One region of the Mycolicibacterium boenickei genome, then DNA from elsewhere that is predicted to be linked to it. Evidence: riboswitches for the same ligand, from Rfam matches in the RefSeq annotation. Region 1 holds a riboswitch; the other holds the start of a gene.
The links. Region 1 has a riboswitch for cobalamin ahead of G6N57_RS02545 (ABC transporter substrate-binding protein). Riboswitches for the same ligand answer to the same signal wherever they lie in the genome.
Positions count from the first base shown of each region.

Region 2: linked by a shared signal. The riboswitch ahead of metE (5-methyltetrahydropteroyltriglutamate--homocysteine S-methyltransferase) and the one ahead of G6N57_RS02545 (ABC transporter substrate-binding protein) in region 1 are both predicted to bind cobalamin.

Region 1 is NZ_AP022579.1:577,258-584,411, reverse strand. It holds gene G6N57_RS02585 (glycerophosphodiester phosphodiesterase) at 1-437, shown strand, start outside; gene G6N57_RS02580 (MBL fold metallo-hydrolase) at 430-1,353, opposite strand; gene G6N57_RS02575 (type B 50S ribosomal protein L31) at 1,369-1,623, opposite strand; gene mrf (ribosome hibernation factor-recruiting GTPase MRF) at 1,620-2,798, opposite strand; gene rpmB (50S ribosomal protein L28) at 2,871-3,107, shown strand; gene rpmG (50S ribosomal protein L33) at 3,107-3,271, shown strand; gene rpsN (30S ribosomal protein S14) at 3,271-3,576, shown strand; gene rpsR (30S ribosomal protein S18) at 3,576-3,839, shown strand; cobalamin riboswitch at 3,851-3,977, shown strand; gene G6N57_RS02545 (ABC transporter substrate-binding protein) at 4,018-4,989, shown strand; gene G6N57_RS02540 (FecCD family ABC transporter permease) at 4,989-6,005, shown strand; gene G6N57_RS02535 (ABC transporter ATP-binding protein) at 6,002-6,787, shown strand; gene G6N57_RS02530 ((2Fe-2S)-binding protein) at 6,784-7,154, shown strand, end outside.
Region 2 is NZ_AP022579.1:3,400,306-3,407,459, reverse strand. It holds gene G6N57_RS16250 (class I SAM-dependent methyltransferase) at 1-758, shown strand, start outside; gene metE (5-methyltetrahydropteroyltriglutamate--homocysteine S-methyltransferase) at 850-3,126, opposite strand; cobalamin riboswitch at 3,256-3,458, opposite strand; gene G6N57_RS16240 (sensor domain-containing protein) at 3,536-4,210, opposite strand; gene G6N57_RS16235 (Rv2240c family protein) at 4,266-4,787, opposite strand; gene G6N57_RS16230 (MspA family porin) at 5,278-5,979, shown strand; gene G6N57_RS16225 (MspA family porin) at 6,053-6,736, shown strand; gene G6N57_RS16220 (hypothetical protein) at 6,768-7,154, shown strand, end outside.

The sequences.
Region 1 (7,154 bases):
TGGGCGCCGTGCGCGCTGCGGGCAAGGTCGACAAGGTCGACATCCAGAGTTTCGACTGGCGCACCCTGCCGTTGGTGCAGCGGGCCGAGCCGTCGATGCCACGGGTGGCGCTGTGGGATGACACGACGTGGGTGCCCGGTTCTCCGTGGCTGGGTGGGGTCGATCCGGCCACGGAAGCCGATCCGATCGCCGGCGCCAGGTCGGTGGGCGCCACCGTGCTGTCGCCTCAGTATCAGCTGGTGGACCGGGGGTTCGTGGAGCGGGCACATGCGTTGGGTCTGAAGGTGACTCCGTGGACCGTCAACGATCCGGCGGCCATGCGGGCGCTGATCGCGGACGGCGTCGACGGCCTCATCACCGATTACCCGACGCGGCTGCGCGGTGTGCTGGCAGATCTGGGCCTGCCGTTGCCGCCGGCGTTTCAGCGGCTCAGCTGAGCCACGGGTCGGCGCGTTCCCACAGGGTCGGCAGGTGCAGGCTGACATTGTCACGTTCGGCCAGCCGGGTCAGGATCCGCATCGAGACGTCGAGGTCGTCACCGGCGTACGGCAGTGCGCGCAACGGTTTGTGCAGCGGGCGGAAGAAGTCGTCCCAGTGGATCAGCACGACGCGGCGCGCGCCGACCGTGCGCACGGTCTCGGCCCAGTAGCTCTCGAAGTACCGCTCGGACTGCAGCCCGAGTTGGCCGATCCCCAGGTACACCACCTCGGCGTGCTGCCCGGCCAGCGCGCCCGGCACCGCGCCGGCGCTGCCGACGATCAGCACGCGGTGGTCGCTGGGCCGATGGTGCACCAGGGTCGACCAGGCCTCGCCGCACTTGTACGCCGAGGTCTTCACCGGCGGAACGACGGGCGTGGTGATCACGCCGGGGAAGCGGTCCGGTGGGCAGTGCTCGGACTCGAAGAGTGTGACCTCAAAGGCGCCGAGGGTGACGGCTTCGCCCGGGGTGACCGTGACGATCTGCTCGGGGGCAAGCCTGCCGCCGACGCCGACCTGGGCCGTCGAGGTGCCGCCGACCAGTCGCGCGCCGGTGCGCCTGGCCACCACCGCCGAGTCCATGGCGTGGTCGAAGTGGGTGTGCACCGGCAGCACCGCTTCGAGCCGGTCGATGCCGAGGCGGGCCAGGCTGCCGTCGATGCGGGGCAGTGACGGCGAAAGCTTGCCCAGGACGACGGTCGGCAACGCAGGCCGCGAGAAGAATCCGTCGGTGAGAACCGCCGACGTGCCGTCGTCGACCAGCAGCGTGCTGACCCCGGCCCAGCTGACGGTGACCGGGGATTGCGCGGAAGCCGGCGGCGCGTCGAAGTACCGCGCATAGGGGGCCAGGTCGGGTCTGCCGGGCTTGAGCCGCATGGCCCCACCCTATGGCTAGCGGCGGCCGTAACGCCGCCGGAACTTCTCCACCTGTCCGGCCGAGTCGATGTGCCTGGCCGACCCGGTCCAGAACGGGTGTGAGTCGCTGGTGACGTCGACGACGATCAACGGATAGGTCTGAATTCCCTGGGCGGTGGGCCAGTCGATGGTGCGCTCGCTGGTGGCCGTCGACCGGGTGAGGAACTGGGTGCCGGTCGCGGCGTCCTGGAACACCACGGGGTGATAGTCGGGGTGGATGTCGGGCTTCATTGGGATTCCCCTTCTGTGTAGGCGGATGTCGCGGGCTCTTCGATGCCGGGCAGACACGGTTCTTCGTGCCAATCCCCGAACGGGTCCGGATAGTGGGCCCATTCGTCGGGTCGCGCCAGTTCGTCGTCGGTGAGCAGCGCGCCGCGCAGTGCCTCGATGACCTCGCCGGGCCGGGCGCCGCAGACCAGCACGGTCAGCGAGATGTGACGATCGCCGAACTCGTGGTGCCAGTCGATCGCGGCGATCGCCAGCCGTTCCGGGTCGGTGTAGGCGCGTTCGGTGGCGTCCATCGCCGCCAGCCATTTGCCGGCATTGCTGAAATGCATTCCGCCGCCCGCGGATTCGATCCACATGACATCGGCGGGGCGGTTGGCCAGCCAGGCCCGCCCGCGGGTGCGCACCACGCCGTCCAGCAGGTGGTCGACGGCGTCGTGCAGGCGCATCGGGTGAAACGGCCGGCGAGCGGCGAACTCGACGATGATGACCTCATCGTCGGGTTCCAGCGGTGGTTCGCCGGCCAGGAGCGGATCGTGCGGTGTCGCGGTGCGTCCCCGTCGGCTGTTCGCTTCCAGATGTGCCAGGCCCAGTTCGACCCGGTCGGGGCCGACGGTGATGCGGGCGCGGGGAGCGAGCCGGCGCAGCACGGCGAGTGTGGTGGCGTCGGGCTCGTTGAGCACCAGCATGTCGGCGAACTCGGCCTGCCCGACGACCACCTGGGCGACGGTGCGTCCGTCGGGCAGTTCCTCGTCGCCGACGGACTGTTGCAGCCAGACGCTCGCGTCCAGGCTTGCGATCACCGCCTCGATCTCGACGTCGCGGGCTGCAGGCCCGTCGAGATAACCCGGGCCGACGTGGACCCGGATGGTGTTGATCGCCCAGCACACGGGCTCGGCCTCCAGCCAGGGCATCAACTGCACGACGATGCGCTCCACGTCGCTGCGCCGGTGCAGGCGCCGCAACAGGATCAGCAGGTCGTCGCGGACCGTGCAGGACACGCATCCGTGGGCCAGCTCCAGGGCGAGGTCGGATGTCCCGCCGCCGTCGGCCACGGTCCGCAGCACCACCTGACCGTCGAAGGTGTGGCGCACCAGCACCGTTCCCGGCCTGCGGCCCAGTTCTTCCGCTACACCGTCGCTGTCACCTTGACCGGCGATCAGCACCACAGGGGTTCGCACCGCACCTCCCGATCGGGTTGTTGTTGAAAACGATTATCATTATCGTGAGGCTACCCCATCCGAAGGAGACCCATGTCTGCCCACTGCCAAGTCACCGGGCGCTCGCCCGGGTTCGGCAACACGGTGTCGCACTCGCACAAGCGCAGTCGCCGCCGTTGGAACCCCAACATCCAGACGAAGACCTACTACCTGCCCGGAGAGGGACGCCGGATCCGGCTTCGGGTCAGCGCCAAGGGAATCAAGGTGATCGACCGCGACGGCATCGAGGCCGTGGTGGCGCGGCTGCGTAGCGCAGGGGAGAAGATCTGATGGCCAGCACTGATATCCGGCCGATCGTGAAACTGCGATCGACCGCGGGGACGGGGTACACCTACGTCACCCGCAAGAACCGCCGCAACGACCCGGACCGGATCGTGCTGCGCAAGTACGACCCGATCGTCCGCCGCCACGTCGACTTCCGCGAGGAGCGCTGATGGCCAAGCGATCCAAGATCGTCAAGAACGAGCAGCGCCGCAAACTCGTCGAGCGCTACGCCGAACGACGGGCCGAACTCAAGGAGGCAATCCGCAATCCGGCCAGCACGCGGGAGCAGCGCGCCGCGGCGGTCTCGGCACTGCAACGGCTGCCGCGTGATTCGAGTCCGGTGCGGCTGCGCAACCGAGACTCGGTCGACGGCCGCCCGCGCGGGCACCTGCGCAAGTTCGGGCTGTCGCGGGTGCGGGTGCGCGAGATGGCGCACCGCGGTGAGCTGCCGGGTGTGCGGAAGTCGAGTTGGTGATGGCGGCGAATTCCCGGAAGAACACCAAGAAGCGCCCACCGGTCACCGACCTCAAGAAGCCGAGGCGTAATCAGTTGACCGCCCTCGGGGTGACGCAGGTCGACTACAAGGAGGTCCACCTGCTGCGCACCTTCATCAGTGAGCGGGGCAAGATCCGGTCCCGGCGTATCACCGGGCTCACTCCTCAGCAGCAGCGGCAGGTCGCCACGGCGATCAAGAACGCCAGGGAGATGGCGCTGCTGCCGGTGGTCGGCCCCGCTTGACCTACCATTCGAGGCGATAGGGCGACTGCGGATCGTGGAAGCCGGTGTGAATCCGGCGCGGTCCCGCCACTGTGATCGACCGATCAGCCTCCGCTGAGGAGTCGAGAGCCAGATACGCACCGCAGTCGCCACCTCGCACGTACTGGGGCGGATCTCCCCGGAGAGGATGGGTACGCCCATGGCTGCTCGTTGGCTGATCGCCGGACTCGCGTCGGCGCTACTGGTCTCGGGGTGCGCCTCGACCGCGACGCCCGAGACCGAGGGCGACGCTCCACCGGGATTCCCGGTCACCGTGGACAATTGCGGCGTCAGCAGCACCTATGACCGCCCGCCCGCCCGCGCGGTCGCACTCAACCAGCACGCGATCGAGACGCTGCTGGCGCTGGGACTCGAAAGATCCATGGTCGGCACGTCCTACCTCGACGACCAGATCCTGCCCGAGTACCGGGCCGCCTACGACGCCGTTCCCGTGCTGGCCAAGGAATACCCGTCCTACGAATCGTTACTGGCCGTCGAACCTGATTTCGTGTACGGCGGCTGGGACAGCGCGTTCGACGAGAAAGAGGGCCGCAGCAGGCAACGCCTGGCCGATGCCGGAGTGCACACCTACCTCAACATCGAGGATTGCCGGCCCGAGCCGGTCACGATGTCCACCGTGGATGACGAAATCCGCAACATCGGAACGATATTCGGGGTCGCGGACCGGGCCGGACAGCAGATCGAGAAGCTGCACCGTGAACTCGCGGATTCGGCGGACAGGCTGCGCGGGGTCCAGCCGTTACGGGTCGCGGTCTACGACAGCGGCGAGGCGACCGTGTTCACTTCGGGCGGCAAGGGCATAGGCAACCTGATGATCGAGGCCGCCGGCGGGGTCAACGTGTTCGCCGATGTCCCCAAGGTGTGGGGCGACGTGTCCTTCGAGCAGTTCGCCGAGCGGGAGCCCGAGGTCATCGTGATCTATGACTACGGAGACCAGCCGGTCGCCGAGAAAAAGCGGTTCCTGACCGAACATCCTCTGCTGCAGCATGTTCCGGCAGTCGCTCAGCAGCGGTTCGCGGTGCTCCCGTTGTCCTCGGTGGTGGTCGGCGTGCGGGTGGGCCGGGCGGTGGACGCGCTGGCCCGGCAGCTGCACCCGGACCGGTTCGTGTGATGCCCTACCGGTTCACCCTCGCCGCGCTGGCCGGGCTGTTGCTCGCGGCGATGACCGCCGGGGTGGCAATCGGTTCGGTGTCGATCCCGCCGGGCCAGGTGTGGGCCATCGTGATACACGCTGTCCACCCGGGCCTGGTCGAGCAGAGTTGGCCTGCGGTAAGGGAATCCATCGTGCTCGACGCCCGGCTGCCCCGCGTCGTGCTGGGCGCCGTGGTGGGCGCCGGCCTGGCGGCATGCGGGATGGCGCTGCAGGCAGTGGTGCGCAACCCGCTCGCCGATCCGATGCTGCTGGGTGTCTCCTCCGGGGCATCGGTCGGGGCCGTGGTGATCCTGGTGTTCGGCGCCGGTGCGCTTCAGGTGGTCACCGTGCCGCTGGCGGCCTTCCTCGGAGCCTTCCTCGCCCTCGTCGCGGTGTACTTCCTGGCCCGCTCGGGTGGGCGGATGACGACGGCGCGGTTGATCCTGGCCGGCGTCGCGGTGGCCGAAGTGCTGTCCGCGGTGGCCAGTCTGCTCATCGTCACCTCCGACGATCCGCACAAGACGCAGGCCGCCGTGCGGTGGATGCTCGGCGGCCTGGGCGGTGCCACCTGGCGCATGGTCTGGGTGCCCGCGGTGGCGGTCCTCGTCGGTGTGGTGGTGCTGCTGGCTTTCACCCGGTCGCTGAACCTGCTCTACACCGGGGAGGAGGCTGCCGCTTCACTCGGGCTGGATGTGCACCGGTTCCGGGCCGGGATGTTCGTCGTCGTGGCGCTGATGGTCGGGGCCATGGTCGCGGTCAGCGGCACCATCGGGTTCGTCGGACTGATCATGCCGCACGTGGTGCGCCTGCTGGTCGGTGCCGATCATCGCCGGGCGCTGCCCGCCGCGGCCTTGCTGGGCGCGGCGTTCCTGGTGGTGTGCGACATCGTGGCCCGGACCGTGGCCGCGCCGGAGGAGCTGCCGGTGGGGATCCTGACCGCGCTCGCCGGCGGGCCGTTCTTCCTGTGGTTGATGCGGCGAAAGGCCGTGACGTGACGGCGGCCGTGGAATTCGATGCGGTCTCGGTGTCGCTGCGCGGCAGACCGTTGATCGCCGACGTGTCGTTGTCGGTCGTCCCGGGTGAGATGCTGGCCGTCGTGGGTCCCAACGGCGCGGGCAAGACCACGCTGCTGCGCACGTTGTACCGGGCGCAGCGGCCGAGTACCGGGCAGGTCCTGGTCGACGGCATCGACGTGTGGAAGCTGCCGGGTAAGCGGGCCGCACGCCGGGTCGCGGCGGTATTACAGGAAGCCACCGGTGATTTCGAGCTCACCGTGTTCGACATGGTGGCGATGGGGCGCACCCCCTACAAGCGGTCCTTCGAGGCCGACAACGTCGAAGACCGGGAGATCATCGACGCGGCGTTGACGGCGCTGGACATCGCCGAGCTGAGCGGGACCGGCTACGGCAGGCTGTCGGGAGGGCAGAAGCAACGCGTGCTGATCGCCCGGGCGCTGGCGCAGCGGACCGACGTGATCGTGCTCGACGAGCCCACCAACCATCTCGATCTGCGTCATCAACACGAGGCCCTGCAGCTGCTGCGGGAGACCGGTGCCACCGTGGTCGCGGCGTTGCACGACCTGAATCTCGCTGCGGCCTACTGCGATCGGATCTGCGTCCTTGCCGACGGCGGGCTGGTCGCGGTCGGGGCGCCGGCCGACGTCCTGACCGAGCGCTTGCTGGCCGAGGTGTACGGGGTCGAGGCGCGGATCACCTCTGACCCCGATACCGGAAGCCCGCAGGTCACCGTTCCTGCCAAGGTGGTGGCGAGGCGATGAACATCGACCCGCAACTGCGCGAGATCGCCTTGTACGGAGGCTTCTTCGCGATCGCCTTCGGTGGCGATCCGACTGACTGGGTTCCGGTGCAACGCTGTTACGAGCAGGGCTGCGCCGACCTCGTCGACGCGACCGCCGCGCGAAACCGCACCACGGATCTGCGCATCGGCGCGTCTCTGGTCCAGTTCAGTCATGCCTCGCGGTTGTGGTCACCGCTGCTGGCATGTGCCCTGCGATACGGCGTGCTGCCCGACCTCGCGGATCTGCAACGCCATGCCACCAGTACCGAACTCCGGTTACCGGTCCCGGTGGGCACACCCGTCGACGGCCCACTGCCACAGCGGTTGTACCGGAGCGTGATCACCGA
Region 2 (7,154 bases), 2.8 Mb from region 1:
TGACTCTGCACCAGAGGGCGACCGAGGCGGCCAGGCCTGACGGCATCATCGTGGACCCGCTGGCGATCACCCTGCGCGACGGTCTGGGGTACGACTATCACCATTTCGGCCGGACCCACCAGGCGACCGCGCTTCGGGCCCTGGCGTTCGACGATGCCTCTCGCCGGTACCTCAAGACGCACCCCCGCGCCAGCGTGGTCGCCCTGGCCGAGGGGCTCCAGACCAGCTTCTGGCGCCTCGACAATGGTGGAATGAACTGGCTTTCAGTGGATCTGGAGCCCATCGTGCGGCTGCGCGAGCAGTTGCTCCCGGCTTCGGACCGGCTGCGCTACCTGGCCCAGTCGGCACTGGACCACTCGTGGATGGATCACGTCGACTCCACCAACGGTGTGCTCATCACGGCCGAGGGATTGTTCCAGTACCTGGAGCACGACGCGGTGTTCGATCTCATCGCCGCCTGCGCCGCCAGATTCCCCGGCGGGCAGCTGATCTTCGACAGCGTCCCGCGATTTCTCAGCTGGTACTCCCGGCGACGCGGCATCAAGCTCAGCAAGCAGTACACCGCACCACCGATGCCGTTCTGGTTCACCGCGGACCGGTACCACGAGTTACGTTCCATACCAGGAGTTCTCGCAGTGCGTGAGCTTGAGATGCCGGCCGGTCGCGGCAAGGTCGTGTCGCGGGCCGCGGCGCTCGTCTACCGGTCCCGGTCACTCGAGCGCTTCCGGGCACCGACGAACATCATCGAGTTCGGATGATGCTCGGGAGAGTCGAAGCCGCACGAGCGTAGGCCTTGTGCACCAGGATCGGCCCGGTCGCGTGCACAAGACCCACACTCGGCAGGCCGGGTTATCCGGCGCGAACTTCGACGGCGGCCCTGACCAGATGCTTGAGCGACTCGGTCACCTCATCCGTGGTACGAGTTTTCAGACCACAGTCTGGATTTACCCACAGTCGTTCGGCGGGGATCGCTTTGAGCGCCTCGCGCAGAGACGTGACGATCTCGTCCACCCCGGGCACCCGCGGCGAGTGGATGTCGTACACACCCGGACCGACACTGTTGGAGAAGCCGACGGCGTTGAGATCGCCGAGCACCTCCATGTGTGATCGAGCCGCCTCGATGGACGTCACGTCGGCATCCAGGTCGGCGATCGCCCCGATCACCTCACCGAACTCCGAGTAGCACAGGTGAGTGTGGATCTGCGTTTCATCGGCGACGCCGGAGGTGGACAGCCGGAACGCATCGACCGCCCACCGCAGGTAGGCCTCCTTGTCCCCGGCACGCAACGGCAGCAGCTCACGCAAGGCCGGCTCGTCGACCTGGATGATGGCGATCCCGGCCGACTGCAGGTCCACCGTCTCGTCACGGATGGCGAGGGCGACCTGAAAAGCCGTGTCCGCCAGCGGCTGATCGTCACGGACGAACGACCAGGCCAGGATCGTGACCGGACCGGTGAGCATGCCCTTGACCGGCTTGTCGGTGAGCGACTGAGCGTAGGTGATCCACTCGACGGTCATGGACTCCGGCCGGGCCACGTCCCCGTAGAGGATCGGCGGGCGCACGCACCGGCTCCCGTAGGACTGCACCCAGCCGTTCTGGGTCGCGAAGAATCCATCGAGCTGCTCGGCAAAGTACTGCACCATGTCGTTGCGCTCGGGCTCACCGTGCACCAGCACGTCGAGTCCCAGGTCCTCCTGCAGCTTGATGACATCAGCGATCTCGGACTTCATCCGACGCTGATACTCGGCGGCATCGATCTTGCCGGAGCGCAGATCTGCACGAGCAACCCGAATCGCCGAGGTCTGCGGGTAGGACCCGATCGTGGTGGTGGGCAACGCCGGAAGGTTGAGCCGGTCCTGCTGAGCGATGCGGCGCTGATCGGCCGGTCCACGCGTTGCGCCGGAGGCTACGAGCGTCGATATCCGTGCCCGGACCGCGCCGTTGTTGAGCCGCGGATCGGACCTGCGCGTTGACAGGGCGGCGTCGGATGCCGCGATCTCATCCGCGATCGCGTCCCGTCCCTGCCCGAGACCTCGCGCCAGGGCTACCACCTCGTCGACCTTCTCGGCCCCGAAGGCCAGCCAGCTACGCAGCGCCGCATCGATATTCGGTTCGGCCTCCAGTGAGTACGGCACATGCAGCGTCGAGCACGACGTAGAAACCGCGATCGCGGCCGCCGATTCCCGCAACATCGCCAACGTGCCAAGCGCCTGTTCCAGGTCGGTGCGCCAGATATTGCGGCCGTCCACCACCCCGGCCACCAGAAGCTTGTCGTTGAGCCCGGGCAGCGCCGCCAGGGCAGCGGCAGAACCGGACACCAGGTCGACACCGATCGCCTCGACCGGCGTTCGGGCCAGGGCCGGCAGCGCGTCGGTGAGTTCACCGAAGTACGTCGCCAGGAAGATCGCGGGCCGGTTGTTCACGCCACCGAGCCGGGCATAGACCCGCTCCGCGAGTTCGGCCGCATTGTCGACGATATCGGTGACCAGCACCGGTTCATCGATCTGGACCCATCCGACTCCCTGATCCGCCAGAGCCCCCAGCAGTTCGGCGTACACATCGACGAGTTCGTCCAGCCGAGAGAGCGGCTGGACCGCACCGTCTACAGCCTTTGACAGTGCCAGGAAGGTAATGGGTCCGATGATCACCGGACGCGCTGGAATTCCCTGTGCACGTGCTTCTTTCAGTTCGCGCCGCACCTTGGTGGGGTCGAGGGCAAAGGCGGTGTCCCGTCCGAGCTCCGGCACGAGGTAGTGGTAGTTGGTGTCGAACCACTTCGTCATCTCGAGCGGCGCGACTTCGTCGTTCCCGCGGGCGGCAGCGAAATACCGGTCGAGATCATCGGCGATCCCACGGACCCGGGCCGGCATGGCTCCGACCAGAACTGCGGTGTCGAGTATCTGGTCGTAGTAGGAGAACGTGTTGACCGGTACCGAGTCCACGCCGGCCGCGACGAGCGACTCCCAGGTGTCGCGGCGCAATGTCGCGGCGAGAGACTCCAGTTCGTCGCGATCGATGCGGCCGGCCCAGTACTTCTCGACGGCGCGTTTGAGTTCGCGGTTGGGTCCGATTCGGGGCAACCCGAGGACGGTGGCGGTGAATGGTGCTGCTGCGGTTGTGCTCATGACGACGTCCTTCAACGTGCGACGGGGATGGCCACCGCCAGGAGACATCGAACCGAACACAGCCACCCGCCACGAGCGAACCGTCTTCGGCCACTGCCCATTCCGCGAGGCGATGAACCACCGGGCGCGGCGCGCCCGGTACGGCTGGCAGGTCTTCGGACTCACAGGCACGCACGGAAACCGTGCTCCTACTGACCGTCGCTTCCCAGCCGCAGATCCCTGCGTGCCAGTGCTGATGACGGTGGTCGTTCCTGCATACCGCTGCGGGACAGTCCCGGATTCTCACCGGGTTCCCTCTCACGTCGCATCGAAATCAGCATGCGGCGTTCGATGTCGGCACCGCAAACACCCCGGTGCCGGCAAACCAGCTGCGTGCCCCAGACTACCCGCTGCCCGATGGCGGACACCGTCAGCGAGGCATCGCCGCCTTGATCTGGTCCACCACGTCGGCGGCCTGGGTCACCGATGAACCGGCCGGCTTACACGCCTGGATGTCCATGACGAGATTGGCGGCCACGGCCAGCGCGCGCTGACAGGCGCGGGTCTGATCCCCGTTCACACGGGTGAAGGGCAAGGTGAGCTCTGAGTCCGTCGTGGTCAGATCGCCGCTCCTCCACCTGGGCAGCGGTTCCCCGTTCAGGGTGATGTTCACGTTGTGGTTGGTGCACTTGGCCCAGCGTTCGGCCGATTGGTTCAGGAAGTCGGTGGCCTCCTGCGACGACGGGAAGATCACCACCGACTGCACCAACAGGTTGTCCCAGTTGTCGTTGTCCGGAGCGCGCAGCAGCACCTGACGCATGGCGGTCCAGCGATCCCCGTAGATCGCGGACTCGTTCACCTGCCAGGCGCCGAGGCAGTTGAGATTGGGCAACAGGTTGCGATGATCGTTCATCTCGGTGACCGGCTTGTGCGCCACCATTCCTGCGGCCCCCATCACGGTGTCGACCTGGTCGGTGGTGAGCAGCAATCCCTCGAGGGCCGACTTGGGCACCTCCTTCGGTGGGCCCTGGGCCTTGTCGCCGTTGCCGGCACAACCGGTTGCCAACAGGGCGAGCATGAGCAACGAAATCGCAAGCCGGATCACGGCATTCCTTTACAGACGGCACGGCTCACCGCGCACATGGTGGTTGAGCTCGCCGTCAGGCGTGGGTCCCCGCAGCGGCACAGGCCATCTGAGCATTGGTCGCATCGTTGTTGAGCTGGGTAGCCGTGTCGTTGAGAGACTGACCACCGGTCCGCAAGCCCATCTTCAGGAGCAGCTTGGTGGCTCCGAACGACCAAGAGCGCATCGGGTTGGCGATATCGGGCGAGAGTCCGGGGGTACCGGCCGCGCTCATCGCCGACGCGGCGGCTTCCCGCAGCGCCGTGCGGCCGCTGGTGTTCGTCGTGCTGATCGTCGGATCGCCGTAATCGGGCCGCTCCACCCCTTCGATGGAATCCGCGAAGTCGCCGTAGAACGTCGACGCAGAGTCGAGCGCGTTGGCGAACGTCGAGCAGGCCGTAACCGCAGGCACGCCAGGGTCATCCGTGCTGGCAACCGGAACCGGTGCCGGCCCCACAGCGGGGGCTCCGGCCGTCACCGGCGGCAACTCGGGCACCGCGGGCGCCACCGGACCCGGGGCACCGGCCTCATCGCCCGGTTCGGCGATGGCGGTGGGCATGGCAGCGAAACCGATGCCGAAGGCAATGAGTAGCGACACGAACCCTCGCTCGTATACCTGAGTCGACTTCAACGATTCCTCCGTCAGTCGGTAGCAGTTAGGCGCCAGGCGCCACGTTCGACGGCCGCGCCTGCTCGACGCATCCGCCTTACCCCCCGGATCACCACACGGTCGAGGGTTCACATGTCCAAAAGGTGAACAACCGACCAACCCGTTCCCTCCACGCGTCGTCCATTGCGTGCCGGGTGTCGCTCCCGATACCTCATATATGTATTGCGCTGCGGCGCATGCCGTTTCCCAGCGACCTCACAGGTTCGGGGATGCCAGCTGGACGGGAAGGTGGCGGCAACTGTTGGGTCGTTGTTCACCGAATCGAAACGCAACCGGTTAATGATTCGTCGCGACAGATTCCTTGGACCCGTTGGGTTCTGACGACCACGGCGCGTCGCGGAACGACAGGGCCCGAACCACGAGAGGCGCTAGTTCACGCATGTTGAGTCGTTTTGCCCCGCTGGCTGCAGTCTGCATGTTGGCCCCTGTAGCGATTGCGCCCCTTGCCCTCGCGGATCCCCCGCCGCCGCCGGACCCCGCCGCCCCCGCAGCGGCCGCCGCGCCGGCTCCGCCCCCACCGGACACCGGCGCGGTGCCGTCCTCACCCCCGGGAGTGCTGGACACCCCCGACGGCTGGCACGTGACGGTGGCCGGCTCCAACGAGACCCTGCTGCCGGTGGCCCCGCTGACCACCGCCATCTCGTCGCGCGAATACCTTGTCGGCGGCACGTTCACCGGAAAGGTCTCCGGCGGCGGCAAGACCAAGCTCACCGGCGGCACGCTGGAGGCCGGCGCCCAGATCGGCTGCGGCATCATCAGCGACGAGACGGAGATCAACCCGGGTGCCAGCTTCACCCCGGGTATCAAGATTCCGTTCACCGGTTCCGCGGGCGACGCCAGCCTCGGTACCGGAATCAGCTTGCAGGGCAAGGTGTACCTGAAGCCGGGCACGGTCACCATCGTCCCGATCGACAAGAAGTCGTTCAAGGGCACCGGTACCCGCGTGACCATCACGGGCGTCCGTATCAAGTTCGATCAGTGCGCCGGTCAGTCGTTCATCCGCACCTACGCGACCCTGACCAGCTCCACCGACAACACCGATGACGTCATCACCTACCTCGGCGTCACCAAGGCCGTCTGACCCGGCCCGGATACGACACATGACTCGCCCAGATCCCTCGGATTCGAACCCCACGAGAGGCACAAGTTCCCGCATGTTGAATCGATTCGCCACCCTGGCTGCCGTCTGCCTGCTGGCCCCGGTTGCGTTGGCGCCCCTCGCGTCGGCCGACCCCCCGCCGCCACCGCCCGGAGACCCGGCCGTGGATGCCGGCCCGCCCCCGGACAACGGGCTCGTCGCCTCCGCCGAGCCGGGTGTCGTCAAGACCCCGGACGGCTGGACGCTCACCGTCTCCGCGAAGGACGAGAGCCAGCTGCCCGTCGCACCACTGACCACCGCCGCGTCGTCGCGTGAGTACCTGGTGGGCGCCACCTTCACCGGCACCGTCACCGGAGGCGGGTCCACCTCGCTGACCGGCGGCACGCTGGACACCGGCTACCAGATCGGCTGCGGCATCGAACTCGGACAGGTCCGCCTCATCGGGTCGATCGGTCTGAGCACCTCGGGCTCCACCTTGGCCGGCATCATCCCCACCGGTGTCAGCATGCCGATCTCGGGCACCATCGAGATCCACGCCAAGCCCGGCACCGTCACCAACGTCTCGGTGAACAAGAAGTCGTTCAAGGCCGCGCCGGTGCGCGTCACCGTGAAGGACGTTCACATCAAGATCGACGGCTGCGTCGGCCAGTCCTTCCTGCGGTCGTACGCGACCCTGACCAGCTCCACCACCGACACCGACGATGTGGTGGCCTACTACGGCGTCACCAAGGCAGTCTGACGGTCTGGATGTGAAAGCGAAACACGAAGGCATGAGCGAGAACCCGGACGGCACATTCGCGATCAAGAACGCGATGGCCACCCTCGCCGCAGCCGGGCTGTTCGCGGTCGGCGCGGCGGTTGCCTGCTCGGCAACCGCCGCCGCCGACCCGGCACCGCCGGAGGTCCCGGGCGCGCCCGCGGTCCCCGCACCGGCTCCGGCGCCGGAACCGGCACCGCCGCCAGGACCTGAGGTGCCGCTGATGGGCGCACCTCTCGGGCCGAGCGGGTTGTCGGTGCTGGGACAGACCGGCACCGACACAGCGCCCGGCCGGCTCGGCGTGCCGAACGGGGTCGACATGAGCCCGGGCGCGCTGCTCGGCCAGTATGCGGCTCCGTCTGCACCCGGCGGACCACCACCGACCGAGGCGCCCAACCTC